4 regions of the Paenibacillus shenyangensis genome follow, and region 3 is predicted to be linked to each of the others. Evidence: predicted binding sites of a transcription regulator. Region 3 holds the regulator's gene; each other region holds the start of a gene.
What was found. Region 3 encodes Rex, which represses fermentation and respiration genes when NADH is low (regulators of the CRP and FNR family bind a similar motif). Its sites were predicted from a motif close to TTGTGAAATATTTCACAA; they were not measured.
Positions count from the first base shown of each region.

Region 1: a site for Rex is predicted at 1,650-1,667, ahead of H065_RS0100345 (TorD/DmsD family molecular chaperone). Genes of this name have one in related genera too.
Region 2: a site for Rex is predicted at 2,729-2,746, ahead of adhE (bifunctional acetaldehyde-CoA/alcohol dehydrogenase). Genes of this name have one in related genera too.
Region 4: a site for Rex is predicted at 2,465-2,482, ahead of H065_RS0114940 (formate/nitrite transporter family protein). Genes of this name have one in related genera too.

Region 1 covers NZ_AOIG01000002.1:73,681-78,731, forward strand. Annotated here, with positions in the region: gene H065_RS0100335 (1-phosphofructokinase family hexose kinase) at 1-567, shown strand, start outside; gene H065_RS0100340 (hypothetical protein) at 571-753, opposite strand; gene H065_RS0100345 (TorD/DmsD family molecular chaperone) at 968-1,636, opposite strand; gene mobA (molybdenum cofactor guanylyltransferase) at 1,912-2,577, opposite strand; gene H065_RS0100355 (MFS transporter) at 2,856-4,052, shown strand; gene H065_RS0100360 (glutamine--tRNA ligase/YqeY domain fusion protein) at 4,296-5,051, opposite strand, start outside.
Region 2 covers NZ_AOIG01000030.1:67,551-72,601, reverse strand. Annotated here, with positions in the region: gene H065_RS0122220 (ThuA domain-containing protein) at 1-93, shown strand, start outside; gene H065_RS0122215 (uracil-DNA glycosylase) at 447-1,145, shown strand; gene H065_RS0122210 (winged helix-turn-helix transcriptional regulator) at 1,292-1,609, shown strand; gene H065_RS0122205 (Crp/Fnr family transcriptional regulator) at 1,758-2,486, opposite strand; gene adhE (bifunctional acetaldehyde-CoA/alcohol dehydrogenase) at 2,820-5,051, shown strand, end outside.
Region 3 covers NZ_AOIG01000011.1:12,168-17,218, forward strand. Annotated here, with positions in the region: gene dinG (ATP-dependent DNA helicase DinG) at 1-1,345, shown strand, start outside; gene H065_RS0109975 (redox-sensing transcriptional repressor Rex) at 1,342-2,001, shown strand; gene H065_RS0109980 (amidohydrolase) at 1,982-3,289, shown strand; gene H065_RS0109985 (cell wall elongation regulator TseB-like domain-containing protein) at 3,320-3,856, shown strand; gene H065_RS0109990 (2-isopropylmalate synthase) at 4,015-5,051, opposite strand, start outside.
Region 4 covers NZ_AOIG01000017.1:154,604-159,654, reverse strand. Annotated here, with positions in the region: gene H065_RS28520 (ribonuclease domain-containing protein) at 1-268, opposite strand, end outside; gene H065_RS0114950 (immunity 22 family protein) at 367-768, opposite strand; gene H065_RS0114945 (hypothetical protein) at 974-1,270, shown strand; gene H065_RS0114940 (formate/nitrite transporter family protein) at 1,506-2,342, opposite strand; gene H065_RS0114935 (WapI family immunity protein) at 2,577-3,014, opposite strand; gene H065_RS0114930 (barstar family protein) at 3,103-3,393, opposite strand; gene H065_RS0114925 (ribonuclease) at 3,531-3,974, opposite strand; gene H065_RS0114920 (superoxide dismutase family protein) at 4,322-5,050, shown strand.

The sequences.
Region 1 (5,051 bases), on a different contig from region 3:
CAATCGGACTGGGTACTGTTCTCCGGCAGTCTCCCGCAGGGATGTCCGGAGGATCTGTATGCCCGGCTGATCGGTATTGCCCGTGACTCCGGAGCACGTACCGCTCTCGACAGCAGCGGTGCAGCTCTGCACCATGGTATTGCAGCAGCACCCGATCTGATTAAGCCTAATGCTCAGGAAGCCTGCGACTGGGCGGGTATTGTCACAGGCGGACTGCCTCCTTCGCCGGAACAGCTACGGCAGGCGTTAACCGCGATGCTGGATCAAGGCAGCTCGATGGCGACGATCTCTCTGGGAGCAGATGGCGCTGTGGCTGCCGAACGGGAAAGCGGTCGTTTTTACCGCATTCGGGTTCCAGAATTGCAGATTATCAGTGCACTGGGCAGCGGAGATGCCATGGCTGCCGGAATGGTGACTGCTGCCAGCCGCGGCGGTTCCTTTGTCGATATGCTGCGTCTTGGTTCTTCCTGCGGCAGTGCTTGCGCTCTGCAGCCTGCTGCCGGCATGATTGATCTGGATGATGTGCAGCACATCGGCACACGGATACAAATAACCCCTGAAGCCTGAGGCTCAGGGGACATTTGTATGTGAACCAAATCGGACATCCATAAAAATCTCACCGGTATCATTATCCCGGATAACAAAGTTGATCTCATCAGGGACCAGTTCCCGAAGTGCATACTGCCGGGCCCAGTCCAGCGATGGAAATTCCCTGACCTGCTCGAGTGACTTGACGACAATTTTTGACTTCAAGCATCGGTACGTATGCAAGGCGGTATCCCCCTTTAGTTATCATTGGACAGTACCTGTCGGTTTGACGCCTTTTTAAGATGATTTTGGCAAATATAAATATTCAGATAACAGAGAATAGATCATATTGTAAGCGTCTATCCGTCTTGTACTGCATAACTCGGCTGCTTTATGAATAAAATGAAAAGAATTGACTGTCCGATCGGTATAACAGCGATTAGCGGAACAGCTGCTGCTCGGCAGCATATACACGCAGATTATGCAGATCTTCATTCAGATAAGCAGATACGGTCTCTGCCCAGGTCTGGTACAGTGTATGATCTGCGGCGGCATCCAGTTCGTGGCAAAATGCCGGTACCCAGGGCAGCATATAATTTTCGAGGAAATCAGCCTGTGCCTTAATCGCTGTATGCTGTTCCAGTATATTGCCCTCGTTCTCGGCCATGCGTTCTGCGAGCAGTGACATAAATTCCAATTCAATGCCGATATGATCATCGGTCTCCTGATCCATCTTTTTAAAAGCAATGCCTGCCCGTGCATAAATGGAATTCAGCGTAGCTTCATAGCTCCAGCGCTCCTGCGCACTGAGCAGATATTCCGATGCGCGCGGATGATGCGGTAGCCGCTGTTCGGTGAACAGTTGATCATACTGCACACACTCATCATAGGCATATTGAATAATATTGGTCAGAGGTATATTCTCAAGCATACTAATCAGCGGATTGCTCTGTCCGGACAGAATCCGGATACGTCCGGCTTCCTTGCGCCATTCAATCAGCTTGGATAGCGTAGGGCGCCGCTGCAGCATTTCGCTCAGCAAACGGTAGGTCATGACCCGGCTGTACAACCAATCTGTCTTCATGCATGTTTCCATCTTTACTGTCATGAGAATACACTCCTTGTGATATTATTCACTTATGATATGTCAGCGCTTGCAACAGAGCAACCAATTACGGTAATAAGCGACTTGTCAGCGTCATCTGTCTACATTTATATATAAGATTCTGTCAAAATTGAATATTGTATTTCTTATTTTTATTGTACCCGAATTTGGTATAAATAGGGGGCGAATCGCCATACGTTCATAAAATAGTCATGTTTATCGGCGGATCCGCTCCATCTGTTCATACCATGCCTTTTCATCTGTCTATGCTTTACCAATTAATGAACATTATGATTGCTATCTATATGCTGCAGTGCCAGTTGATAGGCTGCAGGGTCATTCATATTATGCAGACACCAGGGAGACAGATCATCATGAGATTCACTGCGTTCTGTCAGCAGCTCTGCAAGCGGCAGTTCGGCGACGGTATGTTGATGCAGCCAGTCCATTACTCTGAGCTGTCCGCTGCGCAGTGCAATCTCTAGCGAGGCATAGACACTGCGATGATAGACTGCATACAGGGGATGATGGCGGCCTTCATGCGTCGGTAGGATTGCCTGTATCGGCTCGTCCTCCTGAGCCCTTATGTGTACACGCTCCAGCATGATCTCCAGCAACCGTGTACTGGCAAAAGGCAGATCGCAGGCGCTGAGCACATACCACTGTGCATCCAGACTGCTCATACCTGCATACAATCCGGATAATGGCCCCTGACCGGGAAATGAATCCTCGGCGATCGGCAGCTGCAAAAAATCATAGCTGCGATCAGTCGCTGCTGCCAGACAGAGCTGTGATACACAGGGCTGAAGTGCCGATACAACCCGCTCGATTACACTGCTATTGCCGATCTTCAGCAGGGCTTTGTCTGTACCCATACGCCGTGACTGTCCACCAGCCAGAATAATGCCAGCGGTATCGCTGTACTTTTTTTCTTTTCGGTTCATGTTCGCACTTCCTCTTGTTCAGCTTGATAGATGGTTCTGGATTGAACTTGATTTGCCTTGTTGTCTTCCTGCTAACAGTATACTTCATTCTTACTTTGATACTGTTAACACACTATTCAACCCTTTCACATCCGATAGTACCAAGTTGATTATTGCAAAAAGGTGACAGCAGAGTAATCACGAATCCATCGTTAGCCGAAATTCACCCAAAATGGTTTGTATCCCCTTTCAACAAATGATACAGTGAACTAAAAGTTCTCGGAAAGGATTGGCCTTCCATGCGTTCACATTCGTCTTCGCCTGCATTCTTCTCCCTTCGTTGGTATACTTTTTTCATATATGGAACGATGGTTATTTTCACAAGCTTCTTCCAGCTGTATTTGCAGGATATAGGTATGAGCCAGAGCCAGATTGGCGCGCTGATGGCGATTGGTCCTTTTATTTCGCTGTTTGCCAATCCATTCTGGGGATACTACAGCGATCGGCTGCAAAATACAAGATTGATTCTGCTGATTATGATGACCGGTACGCTGCTGCTTGTACAGATGGTATTTCATGTACATAATTACACGCTGATATATATCGTTATGGCCTGTTTTTTCTTTTTCCAGACACCGATGTTTGCACAGACCAGCACGCTGATCCTCAATTATATCGATGGTACGCCGCATAAGTTCGGCGGTTTTCGGTTGTACGGCTCACTGGGTTGGGCGCTCACTGCTGTAGTTGCCGGCCCGGTGATCGATCATCTTGGTGTGTCCAAAATCGGCATTGTGTTTACCGTACTGCTCCTTGTGGCTATTGGATTGATGCTAATTATGCCTCCGCAGACCCGTTCGCCTGGTGGAGCTGCTTCCCTGAGCTGGAGTGCACTGCGGCAGTTCAGCGGTAACGGCTACTTTGTCGGCTTTATCGTACTCGGAGTACTCGTCTCTATTCCCAATATGATGAATAGTACGTTTCTCTCGCTCTATGTGATTGAACTGGGAGGCAGCAAAGGCATGGTCGGCTGGGCCGTGTTCGCATCATCGATTTTTGAAGCGGTATTGTTTTTGCTGTTTGACCGGTTTCTGAAGCGCCGCATTTCCTTTATGCTGGGCTGGCTGGCGATTGTGAGTATTCTGTTCACGCTGCGCTGGCTGCTGATGGCCGAAGCCGTCAGTCCAATGCAGGTCGTATTTATCCAGCTACTGCATGCTGTTACGTTTGGCGGTTACTTCTATGTCGGTACCCAGCTGACGATGATGTTTGTACCCAATCGTTTTCGCAGCTCCGGACAGGCCATTTATACGATGACCTGGAGCGGACTTGCCGGAGTGATCGCCGGATTCCTCGGCGGATGGCTGTTCCAGAACTTTGGCTCCGAGCAAATGTATCTGGTAGGCATGCTGCTGTCATTTAGCGGAGCGGTAGGATTTATTATAATGTGGATAAATGTACGCCGTACCGGATACGAATTGCCGAATGAAGATTAATACGAGCCAATTCGATAATTCGTGTGCAGACATTCGTTTTCATTGACTATTTCTATAATTCCTCACTAATCGCAAACTTGTATCTTCCACCAGATGAATCGAATTGATGAGTATAAATAGAATTGATCGTCTTCATATTTCTTATGGATACTCGAACCCAAGCAAAAAAAGCCGGAACTGTTTGTACAGTCCGGCTTTTTGCGTTGATGTTACTTTATTCATTTATAAAAGGCTCTGCCTGGATCAGGCTTTTGGCATTTTGAACGAGCTCTTCATGGATACGACCAGGTTAAATACCGGGTCTCCAGGCATGGTGTATTTCGGATCGGCACTGAAATAGCCATGGCGGAAAAATTGATAACGGTCATACGCTTCGGAGTTTTTGAGTCCAGGCTCCACGAATCCGTGTACCACTTCCAGCGAGTTCGGATTGATCGAATCCAGGAATGTTTTCTCCGGGATATCGTCATTGCCGCCGCTTGTTTCTTCTACCAGTTCTTCCTCTTCTGCTTTGATCAGCGGCTCATACAGACGGAATTCGGCAGGTACAGCCTGAGTCGCCTCCACCCAGTGAATCGTTCCTTTGACTTTTCGGCCGGTAAAACCGGTACCGCTCTTGGTCTCTGGATCGTAGGTACAGTGAATCTCTACCACATTGCCATCTTCGTCTTTGATAAAGTCGTTACATTTGATAAAGTACGCATGCTTCAGGCGCACTTCATTACCAGGGAACAGACGATGGTATTTGCTTGGCGGCTCTTCCATAAAGTCGTCCTGCTCGATATAAATCTCACGGGAAAATGGAATCTGACGGATACCCATCTCTTCGTTCTCGGGGTTATTCTCTGCATCCAGCATCTCCACTTGTCCTTCCGGATAGTTGGTGATTACTACTTTGAGCGGACGCAGTACACCCATCGTACGCGGCACACGCAGCTTGAGATCTTCACGGACAAAATGATCCAGCATTTGCAGATCTACAATCCCCTGGCTTTTGGA
Region 2 (5,051 bases), on a different contig from region 3:
GCAGTACGCTGGGCACAACCAGCAGAAAATGCCCGTCCTGCATTTGGACGGACTGAGCCAAAACGTACGATCGGTGGTAAAGTACTGGTATAAGTATTTCATAACTATCCAGCCAAAGCATTTTCAGCATAATAGACAGGCTGAATACGTTCTTCGGTCAACCGAAGAGATTTAATCATACTCCAGCAACCTTGTTGATTGTATCCCATTGTACACGATTGCCGGTAAGCCTTGCTTGTATGTTGAAATTCAAACCATAGCAATAACACAGAGTACGTCCGCAGAAGAATAGCGGACGTACTTTTTGCGTAAGCAGATTGCAAAAAATTGGGTAAATAAAATATGTATACAAATTAGCCTTTAACTTGTTAGACGCGATGTTCAACGAAAAAGATTTTTTGCAAAGTGAAATATTATACAAATTATCCGGTAAATGGGGTGTGGATATGTTAAATCACAATGAGTCAGACACGCATATCGGACCTGCACCGCTATCTCCGGAACTGGTTCATGCCTGCCTGGAGAGAGTCAAAGATCTGAGATTGGAAGGATTCCTGACCGGATTTGGTAAATGGCCTGGCAGATTGATGATGGTAGGAGAAGCACCGGGAGCGACAGAAGTGCAGAATGGACGACCTTTTTCCGGTCAGGCAGGCAAGGTGCTGGATGGTTATCTCGATGCACTGGAGATTACAAGAGACGATTTGTACATTACCAGTTCGGTACGCAGCCGTCCGTATAAGGATAAACCCGTCAAAGGAAATCCAGATCGTCTCAGCCGTTCCAATCGAACACCGACCCGGGCAGAAGTACTGGCCTTTGCTCCAATTCTTGATCAGGAAATTACTATTGTACAGCCGGAGATTCTGATTACACTGGGAAATATTGGTCTGCAGCGGCTGCTGGGAGATGGATATACCATTACTGCTGTACATGGACAGCCGATTTACAGCAAGATTCAGCAAGTGGAAAGAGATTATCCCGAGAAAGGATATTTTTGGTCCGAACAAGAATATTGTATTTTTCCTATGTATCATCCGGCGGCTGTGCTGTATAATAGATCATTGACCGATGTTATTGACGGTGATCTCAAGCAGCTGCGTGAACTGATTAGTCAAAAATCGCAGATAGCTGAACATCAGTGATGATCATAATGTTTTCGTTTTCTTATTAGGTAAAATGTGTTAAAATATATATGCTAACTAATTGTAAGCTTACATCGAATTTATATATATACAAAGCTTACGACAACCCATTATTGTGCTATGGACGGATGAAGAGGTGAAAAGACATGGAACAGCATCAATTGGGATTATGCCCTCGCTTTGAGACCGCTTTTTCTTTTCTCGGAAAAAGATGGAATGGTCTGATTATTCAGTCTCTGATGAGCGGACCAAAACGTTTTAAGGATATCTCGAATCTTATTCCGATGATGAGCGATAAAATGCTTTCGGAGCGAATGAAGGATCTGGAGGGAAGCGGTATTTTGACTCGCCAGGTATATCCGGAGACACCGGTACGAATTGAGTATGAACTGACTGACAAAGGTCGGGCGCTTCAACCCGTTATGGAACAAATCCAGAATTGGGCAGAGCAGTGGGTGGATTAATACTTTACACCTCCATCCGGGCCGGCAGACGCTGTCTCAATTAAAAAGCTTTCCGCTTGGTATTTATCAGCGGAAAGCTTTTTTGCATGTACCTTGTTATATAGTTATTCGCGCAATTGGTCAACGCCGGGGAGAGAAGTCGGCGTAATCAGATCCGGCATATTTCTCGTGGGCAGAGTTCACAGTGACATACTTCCTGCAGAGCTTCCATATCATGAATAATGATCATGCCATGCTCATATTCAATCACGTCTTTTTTGCGCAGATCACTGAGCATACGGTTAACACTTTCACGCGTAGCACCGATCATATTGGATAGATCCGTATGGGTGATTTTTTTGTTGATCAGGATCGATCCGTCTTCATTGTAATCTTCGCCGTACGTATTGCTGAGACGAATCAGAGTCGAGCAGAGGGCCCCTGGTTTGCCATACAGCATAAGGTCACGGACTTTGGTCTGGGTTAGGCGATGATGCGTACCCATCCATTTCATAAAGTCGATAGCAAAGTCACAGTGCTGGCAGATAATCATCTCCAGATCTTTATGTTCGATAACTGCCACTTCTGTATCTTCAAGTGTCTCTGCTGTGAATCCGAGCCGCGTACCGGAGAACGGATCAGCCTGTCCGATCATGTCACCAGACTGATACATATATAGAATAAGTTCTTTACCTTCATCGGTTGATTTGGTCAATTTCACACGTCCACTTTTGATAAAGTAGAGCTTGTCGGACAGATCGCCTTCCCAAAATAGGTGCGACCCCGAAGGAATGCTGCGCTCTGTCGCATAAGCCAGCATACGCTCCATATTAATATCCGAAAAACACGATGTGTTTCCTTCGACGTTGTTGTTCATGATCTCTGCAAATTTATTCATGTTCGTCCTCCCCTTCATCTCCCAATTATACGCGAAAATAATCGGATTGCATCATGTTTTAAGGAAAAATTTACTAAATTAAATTGAATTTATATTCCTTTAAATTAATGCTTCTAATAGTATGGTCATCATTGTTTTTAAATTTAAACTTTGTGATTATTTTCACTTATATTATAACGCGAGTTAGTTCAAAATGCAAAAAGAAAAAAGAAGATGATTAAGTTTTTAAAAATAAAAATTGATTGTGAAAAAAATCACATTATGATTTATATCTCTATGCTATGATCAGTGCGTAGACAGAAAGCACCACACATTCTGAGGAGGATGAGAGAAATGGCTGTTAAAAATGATGCCACTCGCACCGTAGAAGTTACTGCACAGGAAGAAATTCAAAAAATGATCGACAAAGCAAACAAAGCACAAGCCGCATTTATGAAAATGAATCAGGAACAAATTGATGAAGTTGTACAGGCCATGGCACTTGCCGGACTGGACAAGCACATGTATCTCGCCAAGCTGGCTGTTGAAGAAACAGGCAGAGGGGTATATGAAGACAAAATCACCAAAAACATCTTTGCGACTGAATATATATATCACAGCATCAAAAACGAAAAAACAGTTGGTATCATTGAAGACAATGCATACGACAACTTCCAGAAAATCGCTGAACCGGTTGGCACAATCATGGGGATCACTCCGGTAACCAACCCGACATCAACTACAATGTTCAAAGCGTTGATCGCTATCAAGACACGTAACCCAATTATCTTCGGTTTCCACCCATCTGCACAACAATGCAGTAAGGAAGCTGCAAGAATCCTGCTCGAAGCAGCTGTCAAACATGGTGCTCCTGCAGATTGTATCCAGTGGATCGATAATCCTTCCATGGATAAAACGAATGCATTGATGAATCATCCTGATGTAGCATTGATTCTGGCTACTGGCGGTGGCGCAATGGTCAAAGCAGCTTATAGCTGCGGTAAACCGGCGCTGGGCGTAGGTCCTGGTAACGTACCTGCCTTTATCGAGAAAAGTGCGGATCTCAAACAGGCTGTAACCGACCTGATCCTGTCCAAATCGTTTGATAATGGTATGATCTGCGCATCCGAACAAGCTGTTATCATCGAAGAGCCCGTATTCGAGCAAGTGAAAAAACTGATGATCGACAATGGCTGCTATTTCCTTAATAAAGAAGAAGTTGGCAAACTGACTGCAGGTGCTATGAATGTAGAGAAATGTGCAGTCAACCCGGCAATCGTCGGTCAACCAGCAACCAAAATCGCTGAAATGAGCGGTATCACTGTTCCGGCAGGAACCAAAATCCTGGTTGCCGAACTGGAAGGCGTAGGCACCAAATATCCATTGTCCGCTGAAAAATTAAGTCCTGTACTGGCTTGTTATAAAGTGAAAAATGCAGAGCAAGGTATCGAGCGTGCTGCACAAGTTGTTGAATTCGGCGGTATGGGTCACTCTTCGGCGATCCATTCCAACAATGATGAAGTCATCCAGAAATTCGCAGATCGTCTGCAAACCGGACGTATCATCGTGAATTCTCCTTCGACACATGGCGCTATTGGCGACATTTACAATACGAACCTGCCTTCCCTGACATTGGGCTGCGGATCGTATGGACGTAACTCGACATCTTCCAATGTAACAGCAGTCAATCTGATTAACGTGAAAAGGGTGGCGCGTCGTACCGTGAATATGCAATGGTTCAAGATTCCTTCCAAAGTATACTTTGAAAAAGGTTCGACTCAATATCTGGCTAAAATGCCAAACATCAGCCGTGTTATCATCGTTACTGACCCAATGATGGTACAACTGGGATATGTAGAAAAAGTAGAGCACTATCTGCGTCAACGTCAGACACCGGTAGCAATCGAAGTATTCTCCGACGTAGAGCCGGATCCATCGACGACTACAGTAGAACGCGGTCGCCAAATGATGGAACGCTTCCAGCCTGACTGCATTATCGCACTGGGCGGCGGATCACCAATGGATGCTGCCAAAGGTATGTGGCTGTTCTATGAATACCCTGATGTAGAATTCGATAACCTGAAACAAAAATTCATGGATATCCGCAAACGGATCTACAAATATCCACATCTGGGACAAAAAGCGCAATTTGTTGCTATCCCTACCACTTCGGGTACAGGTTCGGAAGTAACATCGTTCGCGGTTATTACAGACAAAGAAAAAGGCAACACCAAATATCCTCTGGCAGACTATGAACTGACTCCAGACGTAGCGATTGTAGACCCTGAGTTCGTCTACTCCCTGCCACGTGTAGCTGTAGCAGATACCGGTATGGACGTACTGACTCATGCGATTGAAGCGTATGTATCGAATATGGCTAACGACTACACTGATGGTCTGGCGATCAAAGCGATCCAACTGGTATTCCAATACTTGGAGCAATCCGCACTGCAAGGCGACAAACTGGCTCGTGAGAAAATGCATAATGCTTCGACAATCGCCGGTATGGCCTTTGCAAATGCCTTCCTGGGTATTAACCACAGCTTGGCGCACAAATGGGGCGGACAATATCATACTGCACACGGA
Region 3 (5,051 bases):
TGGCAGTGAACGCGGTATGGAGTGGGCAATAGCCATCGATAATCTGTATCCGGAACTAACAGATGTTAAAGAAGACTGGGATAAGCTTAGTGAGCTGTTGTTCGCTCTGCTGCCACAGCGCAGTGATGCGGCTCCAGGCGAGGCTGCGCAGTTTACCCTTCGTCTGCTGCCGCAAAAGAAACCGGAAGAATGGGCCGAAATCGCGGAGCTGGAAAATCGGATTTATATTGGTCTTAGCCAGATTATCCGTAAGGGTGAACAGGTCATGAACAAGATCAAGGAATCGGATGAGGTGCTGGATAGCGATGGACTCGTAACCGATGTATCGGGACTATTCAAGGATCTGACCGGTGTTCGCGATGATCTTCGTCATTTTATCAAGCTGGATAGTGACGATACGGTCTACTGGTATGAAGCGAACGGCAATTATCGCAGCAAATCGCTGCAGATGTATGCTGTTCCGGTCGATGTCAGCCAGCAGCTCAAAGAGCATTTCTTTGACAAAAAGAAAAGTATTGTGCTGACATCTGCAACACTGTCGATCGACAAAAATTTCCAGTACATGATCGAACAACTGGGGCTTAAGGAAGCCGAGCAGCAGGGCAAGCTGAATACCTCGATGCTGGAATCTCCGTTTAATTACCGGGAACAGTCACTTGTACTGATCCCAAGAGACTTCCCAAGCGTGAAGGGAAGTGTCGGTGATGAACACTTTGTCAGCATGCTGGCCCGTTCGCTGGCAGATGCTGCCGAGGCAACGCGCGGACGTATGCTGGTCTTATTTACTTCTTATCGCATGCTCAAGCAGGTGTACGAGCCTCTGAAGGAGAAATTATCACAGAGCGATATTGCCGTATTCGGACAGGGTGTGGATGGAGGCAGCCGGACCAAGCTGACCCGCCGTTTCCAGGAGCATCCGGCCTGCGTACTGCTGGGGACGAGCAGCTTCTGGGAAGGCGTCGATATTCCCGGAGAGGCACTGACCTGTCTGGCGATTGTGCGACTGCCTTTCCAGCCGCCCAATCATCCATTGGTAGAAGCCAAAAGTGAACGGCTCAAAAAAGAGAAGAAAAATCCATTTATGAAATTATCTGTACCACAGGCAGTTATCCGGTTCAAGCAGGGCTTTGGCAGACTGGTCCGGACAGCGAATGACCGCGGTATTGTACTTATCTATGATACCCGTGTTATCGAATCGTATTATGGTAAGCACTTCCTGTATTCGCTGCCCGGTCCCAAAATGGAACATATGCCTACGCAGCAAATGGTTCCCCGTATTGCGGAATGGCTGAGCCATCGTGAGAACGAGAAGGATGCTGCAAATCAAGAGGGGGAGCAAGCATGAAATCCGATAAAATATCAGAAGCGGTCGTGCGAAGATTACCTGTCTACCTAAGATACCTGAACGAGCTGCATACCCGTGAGGTACCCACTGTATCTTCGCAGGAGCTGGGACAAAAACTGGATCTCAACCCAGCCCAAATTCGTAAAGACCTTGCTTATTTTGGTGATTTTGGTCGTAAAGGAATCGGATATGATGTATCCTATCTGATTGAGAAGATACGTCATATCCTGAAGCTTGATCAGCAGATCAATGTCGCGCTGATTGGAGCAGGTAATCTGGGACACGCGCTTTCCAACTATAATGTCTATCTGCAGGAGACGATGAAGATTATAGCAATCTTTGATTCGTATACACCCAAGGTAGGGACCCAGATTAATACGCTGACTGTACAGCCGATAGATGAGCTGTCCGAGACAGTGAAGTCCAAGCATATCCGGGTCGGTATTATTACCGTTCCCAATACCGAGGCACAGCGTGTTGCCGATCAGCTGATTGAAGCAGGCATCGAGGCGATTCTGAATTTTGCACCGATTATCCTGAAAACACCACCACATGTACGTGTGCATACAGCAGATTTTACTACCGATCTGCTGAGTCTGGCCTACTACCTTGAAGATGGAAAGGAATTAGAGACGAATGAACAACTCACCGAGTAAATGGATGATCAAAAACGGAATCTTCGCAGCTTCCCATGGAGAAAAATCTGTATTATACGGACACATGGTTATCGAGAATGATGTGATTACTTATCTGGGCGAAGAGGAGCCTGCTGATCAGGAAGGCATGACGATCGTAGACGGTAGACATCAATTCTTTATTCCCGGATTAGTGAACAGTCATGGTCATGCGGCCATGTCCTTGCTGCGCGGTTATGGAGATGATCTGGCTCTGCAAGTATGGTTGCAGGAGAAAATGTGGCCGATGGAAGCCAAATTTACGAGTGATGATGTCTACATCGGTACAGCACTGTCTGTTCTGGAAATGCTCAAAGGCGGCACAACAACATTCCTTGATATGTATGACCGTTCCGAGCGTGTTGCCGAAGTCGTTGAGCAATCCGGCATGCGCGCAGTCCTGATGCGCGGCGTTATCGGTCTGTGCTCGGAAGAAGAGCAGAACGAGAAGCTTAACCAGGCGGTACAATTCGTACGCGACTGGCATGGTCAAGCGAATGGACGCATCACCACAATGATGTCTCCACATGCCCCGTACACTTGTCCACCGGCATTTATCGAGAAATTCGTGCAGGCTGCTCATGATCTGGATGTTCCACTGCATACCCATATGTCCGAGACCGTGGCTGAGGTAGAACAAAACGTACGTGACTACGGTCTGCGTCCGGTAGATCATCTGGAAAAACTGGGTGTATTCACTCGTCCAACCTTGCTGGCACATGCTGTTCATCTGACTGATGAAGAGATTCAAAAACTGGCTGCCCACAAAGCAACCATTTCTCATAACCCGGGCAGCAACCTTAAGCTGGCGAGTGGTGTAGCACGTGTACCTGATCTGCTGCGTGCAGGCGTAGTTGTATCCCTGGGTACGGATGGACCTGCAAGCAATAACAATCTGGATATGTTTGAAGAAATGCGCCTGGCCGCATTGATCCATAAAGGCGTATCCGGTGATCCTACGGCTGTACCTGCACTGGAAGCTCTGCGTATGGGTACCGAATATGGTGCCAAATCCGTATTCCTGGATAACACAGGCGTATTTGCAGTGGGAATGAAAGCCGATATCACATCTCTGAATATCGATCAGCCTCATTTCCTGCCGTTTACGGACTTTATCTCTCACACGGTATATTCAGCCAGCGCCAAAGATGTACTGCATGTCTGGGTAGACGGCAAGCAGCTAATCAAAGATGGCGTATCGCTGACGTTGGATGAAGAAAAAATCCGCCGTGAAGCACAGCTTGCTTTTGAAGGTTTGCTCACACGCTAACCGCAAGTTGAACAGAAAGGATGGCGTGTCTTGCGAAATTTGGGAAGTGGCAAGTGGATAGCGATTATTATTACAGTAGTAGGTCTAATAGTACTATGTGTGAACCAGTTCTATGTGCATGTTATGGCCAAGCCATGGAGCCATGAACAGGAAGCGCTGGAGATTGCCCAGAAGCAGGCTAACCTGACTTCGCTTACCCGCACGTACCAGTCGGTCTGGAATGAAAAGTCGATCTATTGGGTAGTGCAGGGACAGAATGATCAGCAGCAGGAAGTAATGGTCTGGGTCAAATTTAATAAAGACGGCACTCCGGTACAGGGAGCCAATGCTGTACATGTAGAGAAAACAGCAGGAACCATAAATGTACAACAGGTGGATCAGCTGGTACAAAAAGATCTGCCAGGTGCTGAAGTGGTTCGTACCCTACCGGGTTCGTACAACGGTAAATACACATGGCAGGTATTCGCCAAATCAGGAGATCATTATTACTATGTATTTTACAACTTCCGTGATGGCACCAAGCTGGGTGGACCGATGGAGCTGCCTAACACATTGTCCGGCAATTAATCCGGCGATATTGTTACCAGGTCATGAATGATTAACAACGATCCATAAGAAAATGAATATAAAAAGCGGCTGCAGAGATAGTAATCTCATATGCAGCCGCTTTTTTGTATATTATCACCTATTCTGCGTAGAGAATGACGTACATCCTAGCGGGAAGCCTATGGAGTCTGCACCAGAGTCTGTCGATGATCTCGATGCGGAGTGTCCAGCAGCAGCGTGTTGATCCCGTTAATCAGCGCCAATGCACTGGCCCGAATAATATCCGTATCCATCGCTCGGCCGGAATAGGTCTGTCCTTCGTAATCAATCTGTACGCTGACACGTCCGATCGCTTCCTGACCTCGTGAGATGCTGTTGATTTTGTAATGTCTCAGACTGATATCGATTCCGGTCAATTGACGAACCACACTGTATAGCGCATCAATCGGACCGTCACCGGTAGAGCTTCCCGTATACACCGATTCGCCTTTACGCAGCTGTACGGTAGCAGTGGGATGCAGATCTCCTGTGATGACTTGAAAAGAATCAAGAGAATATAGTTTGTCGGATTCATTACGGTTGGAAGATTCACTGAGCAGAAACAGCAGGTCATGATCATAGATTTCCTTTTTACGATCAGCCAGTTCCAGGAATGCGGCAAATAATGCTTCTACTTCTTCAGGCTGACGATCGCCATAGCCCAGTTTGCCGATTGCATTACGAAAGGCATGGCGTCCGGACCGTGCGGTCAGGATCAGTTCCATAGCACCCGCACCGACCTGCTCGGGAGACATAATCTCATATACATTCTTGTCCTTGAGCAGTCCATCCTGATGAATGCCCGAAGAGTGGGCAAATGCATTTTCTCCTGTAATGGCTTTGTTTACCTGCACATCAAGACCGGTCAGATGCGTCAGCAGCCGTGAGGTATTCATCAATTCTTCGGTACGTATACCCGTTGTACAGCGGTAGAGGTCTTCTTTGACCTTGAGTGCCATTACCACTTCTTCAAGTGACGTATTACCGGCACGTTCGCCAAGGCCATTAATCGTACATTCTACTTTTTGGGCACCATTACGTATCGCACTCAGCGTATTGGCAGTCGCCATGCCCAGGTCATTATGACAATGAACACTCAGCATAACCCGATCATTCAGATTCTGAAGCCGGTCATGAATACGATGGATCAGATGTCCAAATTCATCCGGTTCCGCAT
Region 4 (5,051 bases), on a different contig from region 3:
TTATATAATTGCAGGGCAGCTCGTTATGCTGACGAAGATAATCGGCGACCCCATCAAATGTATTGATCGCTGAACAGCTCTTCTGAGCGGAAGAAGTAGAAGCGTTTGAGTTTGAGTTTGACTCCGAACGTTCGCCGGATTGCTGAACACTAGGTGTATGCTTCTGATTTTGTTCCCCCGTCAAAAAACCGAGCCTGTCACCTGCTCCAAACAGCAGCAGAACAGCTGCAATCACCAACACGATAATACTGGACAATTTCTTGGACATAATTCCTCCTGTGTATAGACATGCTGTATTTGGTACAGCCATCACCCTGGATGCTAACGGCTGCACATCCCATTATCATATCCTAAGCAGCTGTCTGTCTACAACATTTCGCAGTCCACTGAACCTATATAGGTCCACGTTTGTCCGGCAATACTGCGCTTCCGAATCGTTCCTTTATAATCGAAATGATACAGCAATATCACTGCGTTTACTTTTTGCTGTTCTGCGCTGGATGGTTCCGGCAGCCAGCGTATAAATGCAGGCAGCAGTAATTCGCTGTACGATATATCCTGCAAAGCAATAGTCCAATGTTGTATAGGTATCTCCAGTATAAAAGCTTCACGGAAATCATCGTCAAAATGCTCGATGTTAAAAGCTTGCGCAAATATCGGTAGCTCTATTTCTCCATCTTTTTCGTAGGAAAATTCCAGTATTTCCTCCAGCTGCTCTTCCGACGCTGCTTGGCCGATCCATAATGACACCCTGTTTTCCTTTTCCACTACTATCCTGCTCCTTTATAATTAAATTTCCCCTTCTATTCCTCTGTATACGCTAGTTGATCGATAAGATATTTAACTTTATTATATGTACTTGAATACTAGGAGTATAATACAGCCTTTACAGCTGTAGATCTGAGTACATATTTGATAACTTCCAGCTGTAAGATGGAATATTAGATATTAATGAAAGGAGACAGAACATGCTATGAAAAGATTAGCCATACTCAGCAGATCCAAATTCTCTATACTGCTCATTATCTGTGTACTATTTATTTCTATTTGTGTACTTTCATCCTCTACTGTCTCTGCCAGCCGTATCAATACATCTACGCAAGATCGTCTGAAGCAGCAATACAATCTGGATCAATCCCATCCGAATAACGATAACAACAACTCTGCTTTTTGGAATGTGTCAGGTGACTGGGGATATAGTTATATGGCGCAGGATAAAGATGCATACTGGTTACGACTGGGCTGGGTACTGTGGACATCTATACAATAATTAGACCTGTTCGGGTTTTACCTTGAACTATAGTTAATCGAAAACTCTCAAGATTAGTGTCCCTTCTATAATAATAGAAATAACAAGCCGGTATGATGCGATTAGCTGCCGATCATCATAATGCCATTCCTGCGAAAATACAAACAGCGTACAGATTCACGTTATGCTACGTGTATCTCTGTACGCTGTTTGTATTTTCGTATTCATTTTAATTTATTTTTTCTGTAAATGTTACTTATACTGCGCTTTTCTGAGCTGGAGTCTCGGTTTTTGCTTTAGTTGCATTTGCCTGTTTTTGACGACGAACCGGCGAAATGAACCAGTATGCCATTCCCACAAATACAGCACCACCTACAATATTACCAAGCGTTACCGGAATCATATTGTGCACCCAGCCTGCTACCGTAATTGTATCCGGGTGACCAGGCAGCAGCAGTGCAGTTGTGAGCAGCGTCATATTTGCTACACTATGCTCATAACCACTGGCGATAAAGGCATACAGACACCACCAGATCAGGACCAGCTTGGAAATGTCGTCTTTGGCACGAGCAGCCATCCAGATCGCCAGACAGACTAGCCAGTTACAGAGAATACCACGGAAGAATAGCATCGAGACTGGCAGAGACATTTTGGCAGCTGCCGCTTTGAAAATGAGATGATCCGCACCAATCTGTTGGAACAATCCGGTACCATATACAAGCAGGCTCAGGACGATCGCCCCGACCAGATTACCGATAAATACGAGCACCCAGTTCTTGCCCAGATCGCCCATCGTAGTGCGCCGAGCCAGTGTACTCATCGTGAAAAACATATTATTACCTGTGAACAGCTCGGAACCTGCGAAAATTACGAGTGTCAGAGCAATACCGAACGACATCCCCATTACAATAGATTGCAGCGGCGAATGAATCGCTGCCAGTGGTGCACCGATAGAGAAAATCAGAATAATCCCGATCCCCACATAAGCCCCAGCCAACATTGCAGATGCAAAGTAACGCACAATACTTTCATTCATTTTTTCTTTTTTCTTCACGGCAGTTTCTATAATATTCTGTACGCCTTCAGTAAACATATCCATTCCCCCTGAAATTGCTTGTTCTCGTCGAAATATTTCACTTTTTAAATTAAAAATGAACTGTTTCTTTTTTGATTATACAAATTCCTTAGGTATATGGATGTGATATATATCACCTATTGTGAAATTTTTCACTTAATTATGATAAAAAAGAGCTTTTCTCCTATTATCGCTCTTTTTCACCTGTATATTCCTAGCTGAATTTCTTTAAAACCAAACTCTAATATCACACTATCTCGCTACTCTCTGAGGAAATTGCTGTAACATATAATCGATGCTTGAGACTATAGAATGTAAATCTGCATATGTAAGTTTAAAAGTAAATGTTGCCTCCCCATATGCTTCAGAATTATTCATAATAGAAACAGGATAGGCAGCATGACTTAATGTCAATTCGAGAACCTGCTGCTCGGTATAGTTCCATTCCATCTCGGGTTCTATAAAATACAAAGTAGTATATAAACTTCTTTCTATTAATAAAGAAGCAAACCACCTACGCATGGTCTGCAATTCTGTTGTCATTAAATAGGGAGCTTCCTGCGACCATACTGTTCCATTGTCGGTCTGAATATGCAGTGAAACCATCAGCCAATCATCATAAAAATCTTCTGCTTCCTCATATTGATAGCCGTTAATTTGAAATTGAATCTGTATTTGATTATTCTTCAAAATCATTTGCTATTATTGGCTCCTTTGTAACCTATATAGTATAGTCAAAGTTTGACTATTATCGTGTCCACGAATACATCGATAGGATTTATCGATCCGGTACATCATCCTCTACTACGACACGGAACCCGGTCCCTTCCTCTTGCACCTCTTCCAGCAGACTTCGTACCCGCTCTGCCTGATCACCCATCCGGTCATGGCTAATTCCATAATTCACCCAACGCAGTTCCAGCGGCAGTTCAATCATTCCGGTCAGACAGTCCCACAGGGCATCAAGATTGCCGCCATAAAATTCGGGTAATTCCAGCTTGCTCTTCAGCTGCTCATGCAGTTCCTGAATAGTCGAGAAATCTTCTCCGTTGATCCATACTGTTCTCATATTTTAGGCCTCCCTTTTATCTATTATGTAATAGATATCCTTCTTTTATGTATACGATTATAACATTACTGTACCGTCATTCTGCATCCTCGCAGCAACGCCGGATCGCAGGATGACGGTACAGTGTTGAGGATTCCTTATTTCATACGCGTGAAGCTAGCATAATGATCTGTCGTTTTGTAGATCAGTCCATCACTGGAGTACAGAATACGGTCCGAATTGCGGAAGCCCGATACATAGTTGATATCCGCCTCACGCCATGTGCGTCCGCTTGCTGTAGGCAACAGACCTTCGCGGTTGCTGAACACATCGCCGCCGATGCTTTTCCCTGGAGCTACTTCAGCCAGATTACCTTTGGAAGACACCCAACCCAGTGAACCTGCCTGGGATTTGGTAATAAAATTGCATGGTAATTTGCCGTTAGCAGACAGATAGTTAGCTACACCTGTAAAGGTGTTGATAATCGCACAGCTGGCAGCCGAAGCCTTTTGTGCCTGCAGAGCAGGTGTTGCCTGAGAACCGGTAAAGAAGACAACTGTCAACATCATAGCAAGTAGTGCAGTGGACCAGAACTTTTTCATACGTACATCCTCCTATGTAGATCATAATGTTTGGGAATGTTTGCTACCTTAAAATAATAATTCATATTATAGGTAGCAAATACCCACTTCCCAGTTATAACATATCCATTTGGAGAAATCTTCAATTTTAATCACTATATTTGTAAAAATTTATATATATCACCTTTTAAGCAAAGGTTCATTGTATTTTATGTACTACATATTTAATACTCATTTCCTTACATATCCATTCTGAAATATTCAATAAATAATAAAACGTTTTCAATTCTACTGCTTCTGCATGTATATACAGGGTAAACATGAATAGAGTCTCATCTATTCCAATCATTCAGGGAGGGAACTATTATATGACCAAATCGTTTGGCAAAAAGCATCTGTTATTCTCGTTTTTGGGCGGTGCTGTATTTTTCTCGGGAATTACTTATGCTGCCGATATGCAGGTTACGCCTAACACGGAGCCACTGAATTTTTACATGAATGGTGAAGCGCGGCAGACTTCGGCTACTTTTGATAACCAGGGAACTATGGTACCACAATCATTTGTATATAGTGGGACGACATATGTTCCGATCCGACATATGAGTGAACTAATGGGACATAGTATTTACTGGGATAGTCCTACATCAACCATCTCGGTAGGTCAGCCGGTAGTACAGATGATGGACGCGAAAGGGAAATCGATTGGTACGATTACTTTGACCCAACAGGAAGACGGTGTACTTGCACAGATTAATGTCTCTAACCTTCCGGCAGGCAAGCACGGGTTCCATGTCCATCAATCGCCAATCAAAAATAATGACTTTGCTACCGCCGGTTCCCATTTCAATCCGGCAGGTAAGGAACATGGTCATCTTAATCCAAGTGGCCTCCATCTAGGCGATTTTCAGAATCTGGAAGTAGCAGCCGATGGTACGGCCAAAGTAGAAATGAAGCTTGCAGACGCCAGCCTGACCAAGGGTGATGAGCATTCTATTCTGGGTGCATCCTTGATTATTCATGCCGATGAAGACGACCAGAAAAGCGATCCTTCCGGCAATTCCGGTGATCGCATTGCCGGTGGCAATATTCCGCAGTAAC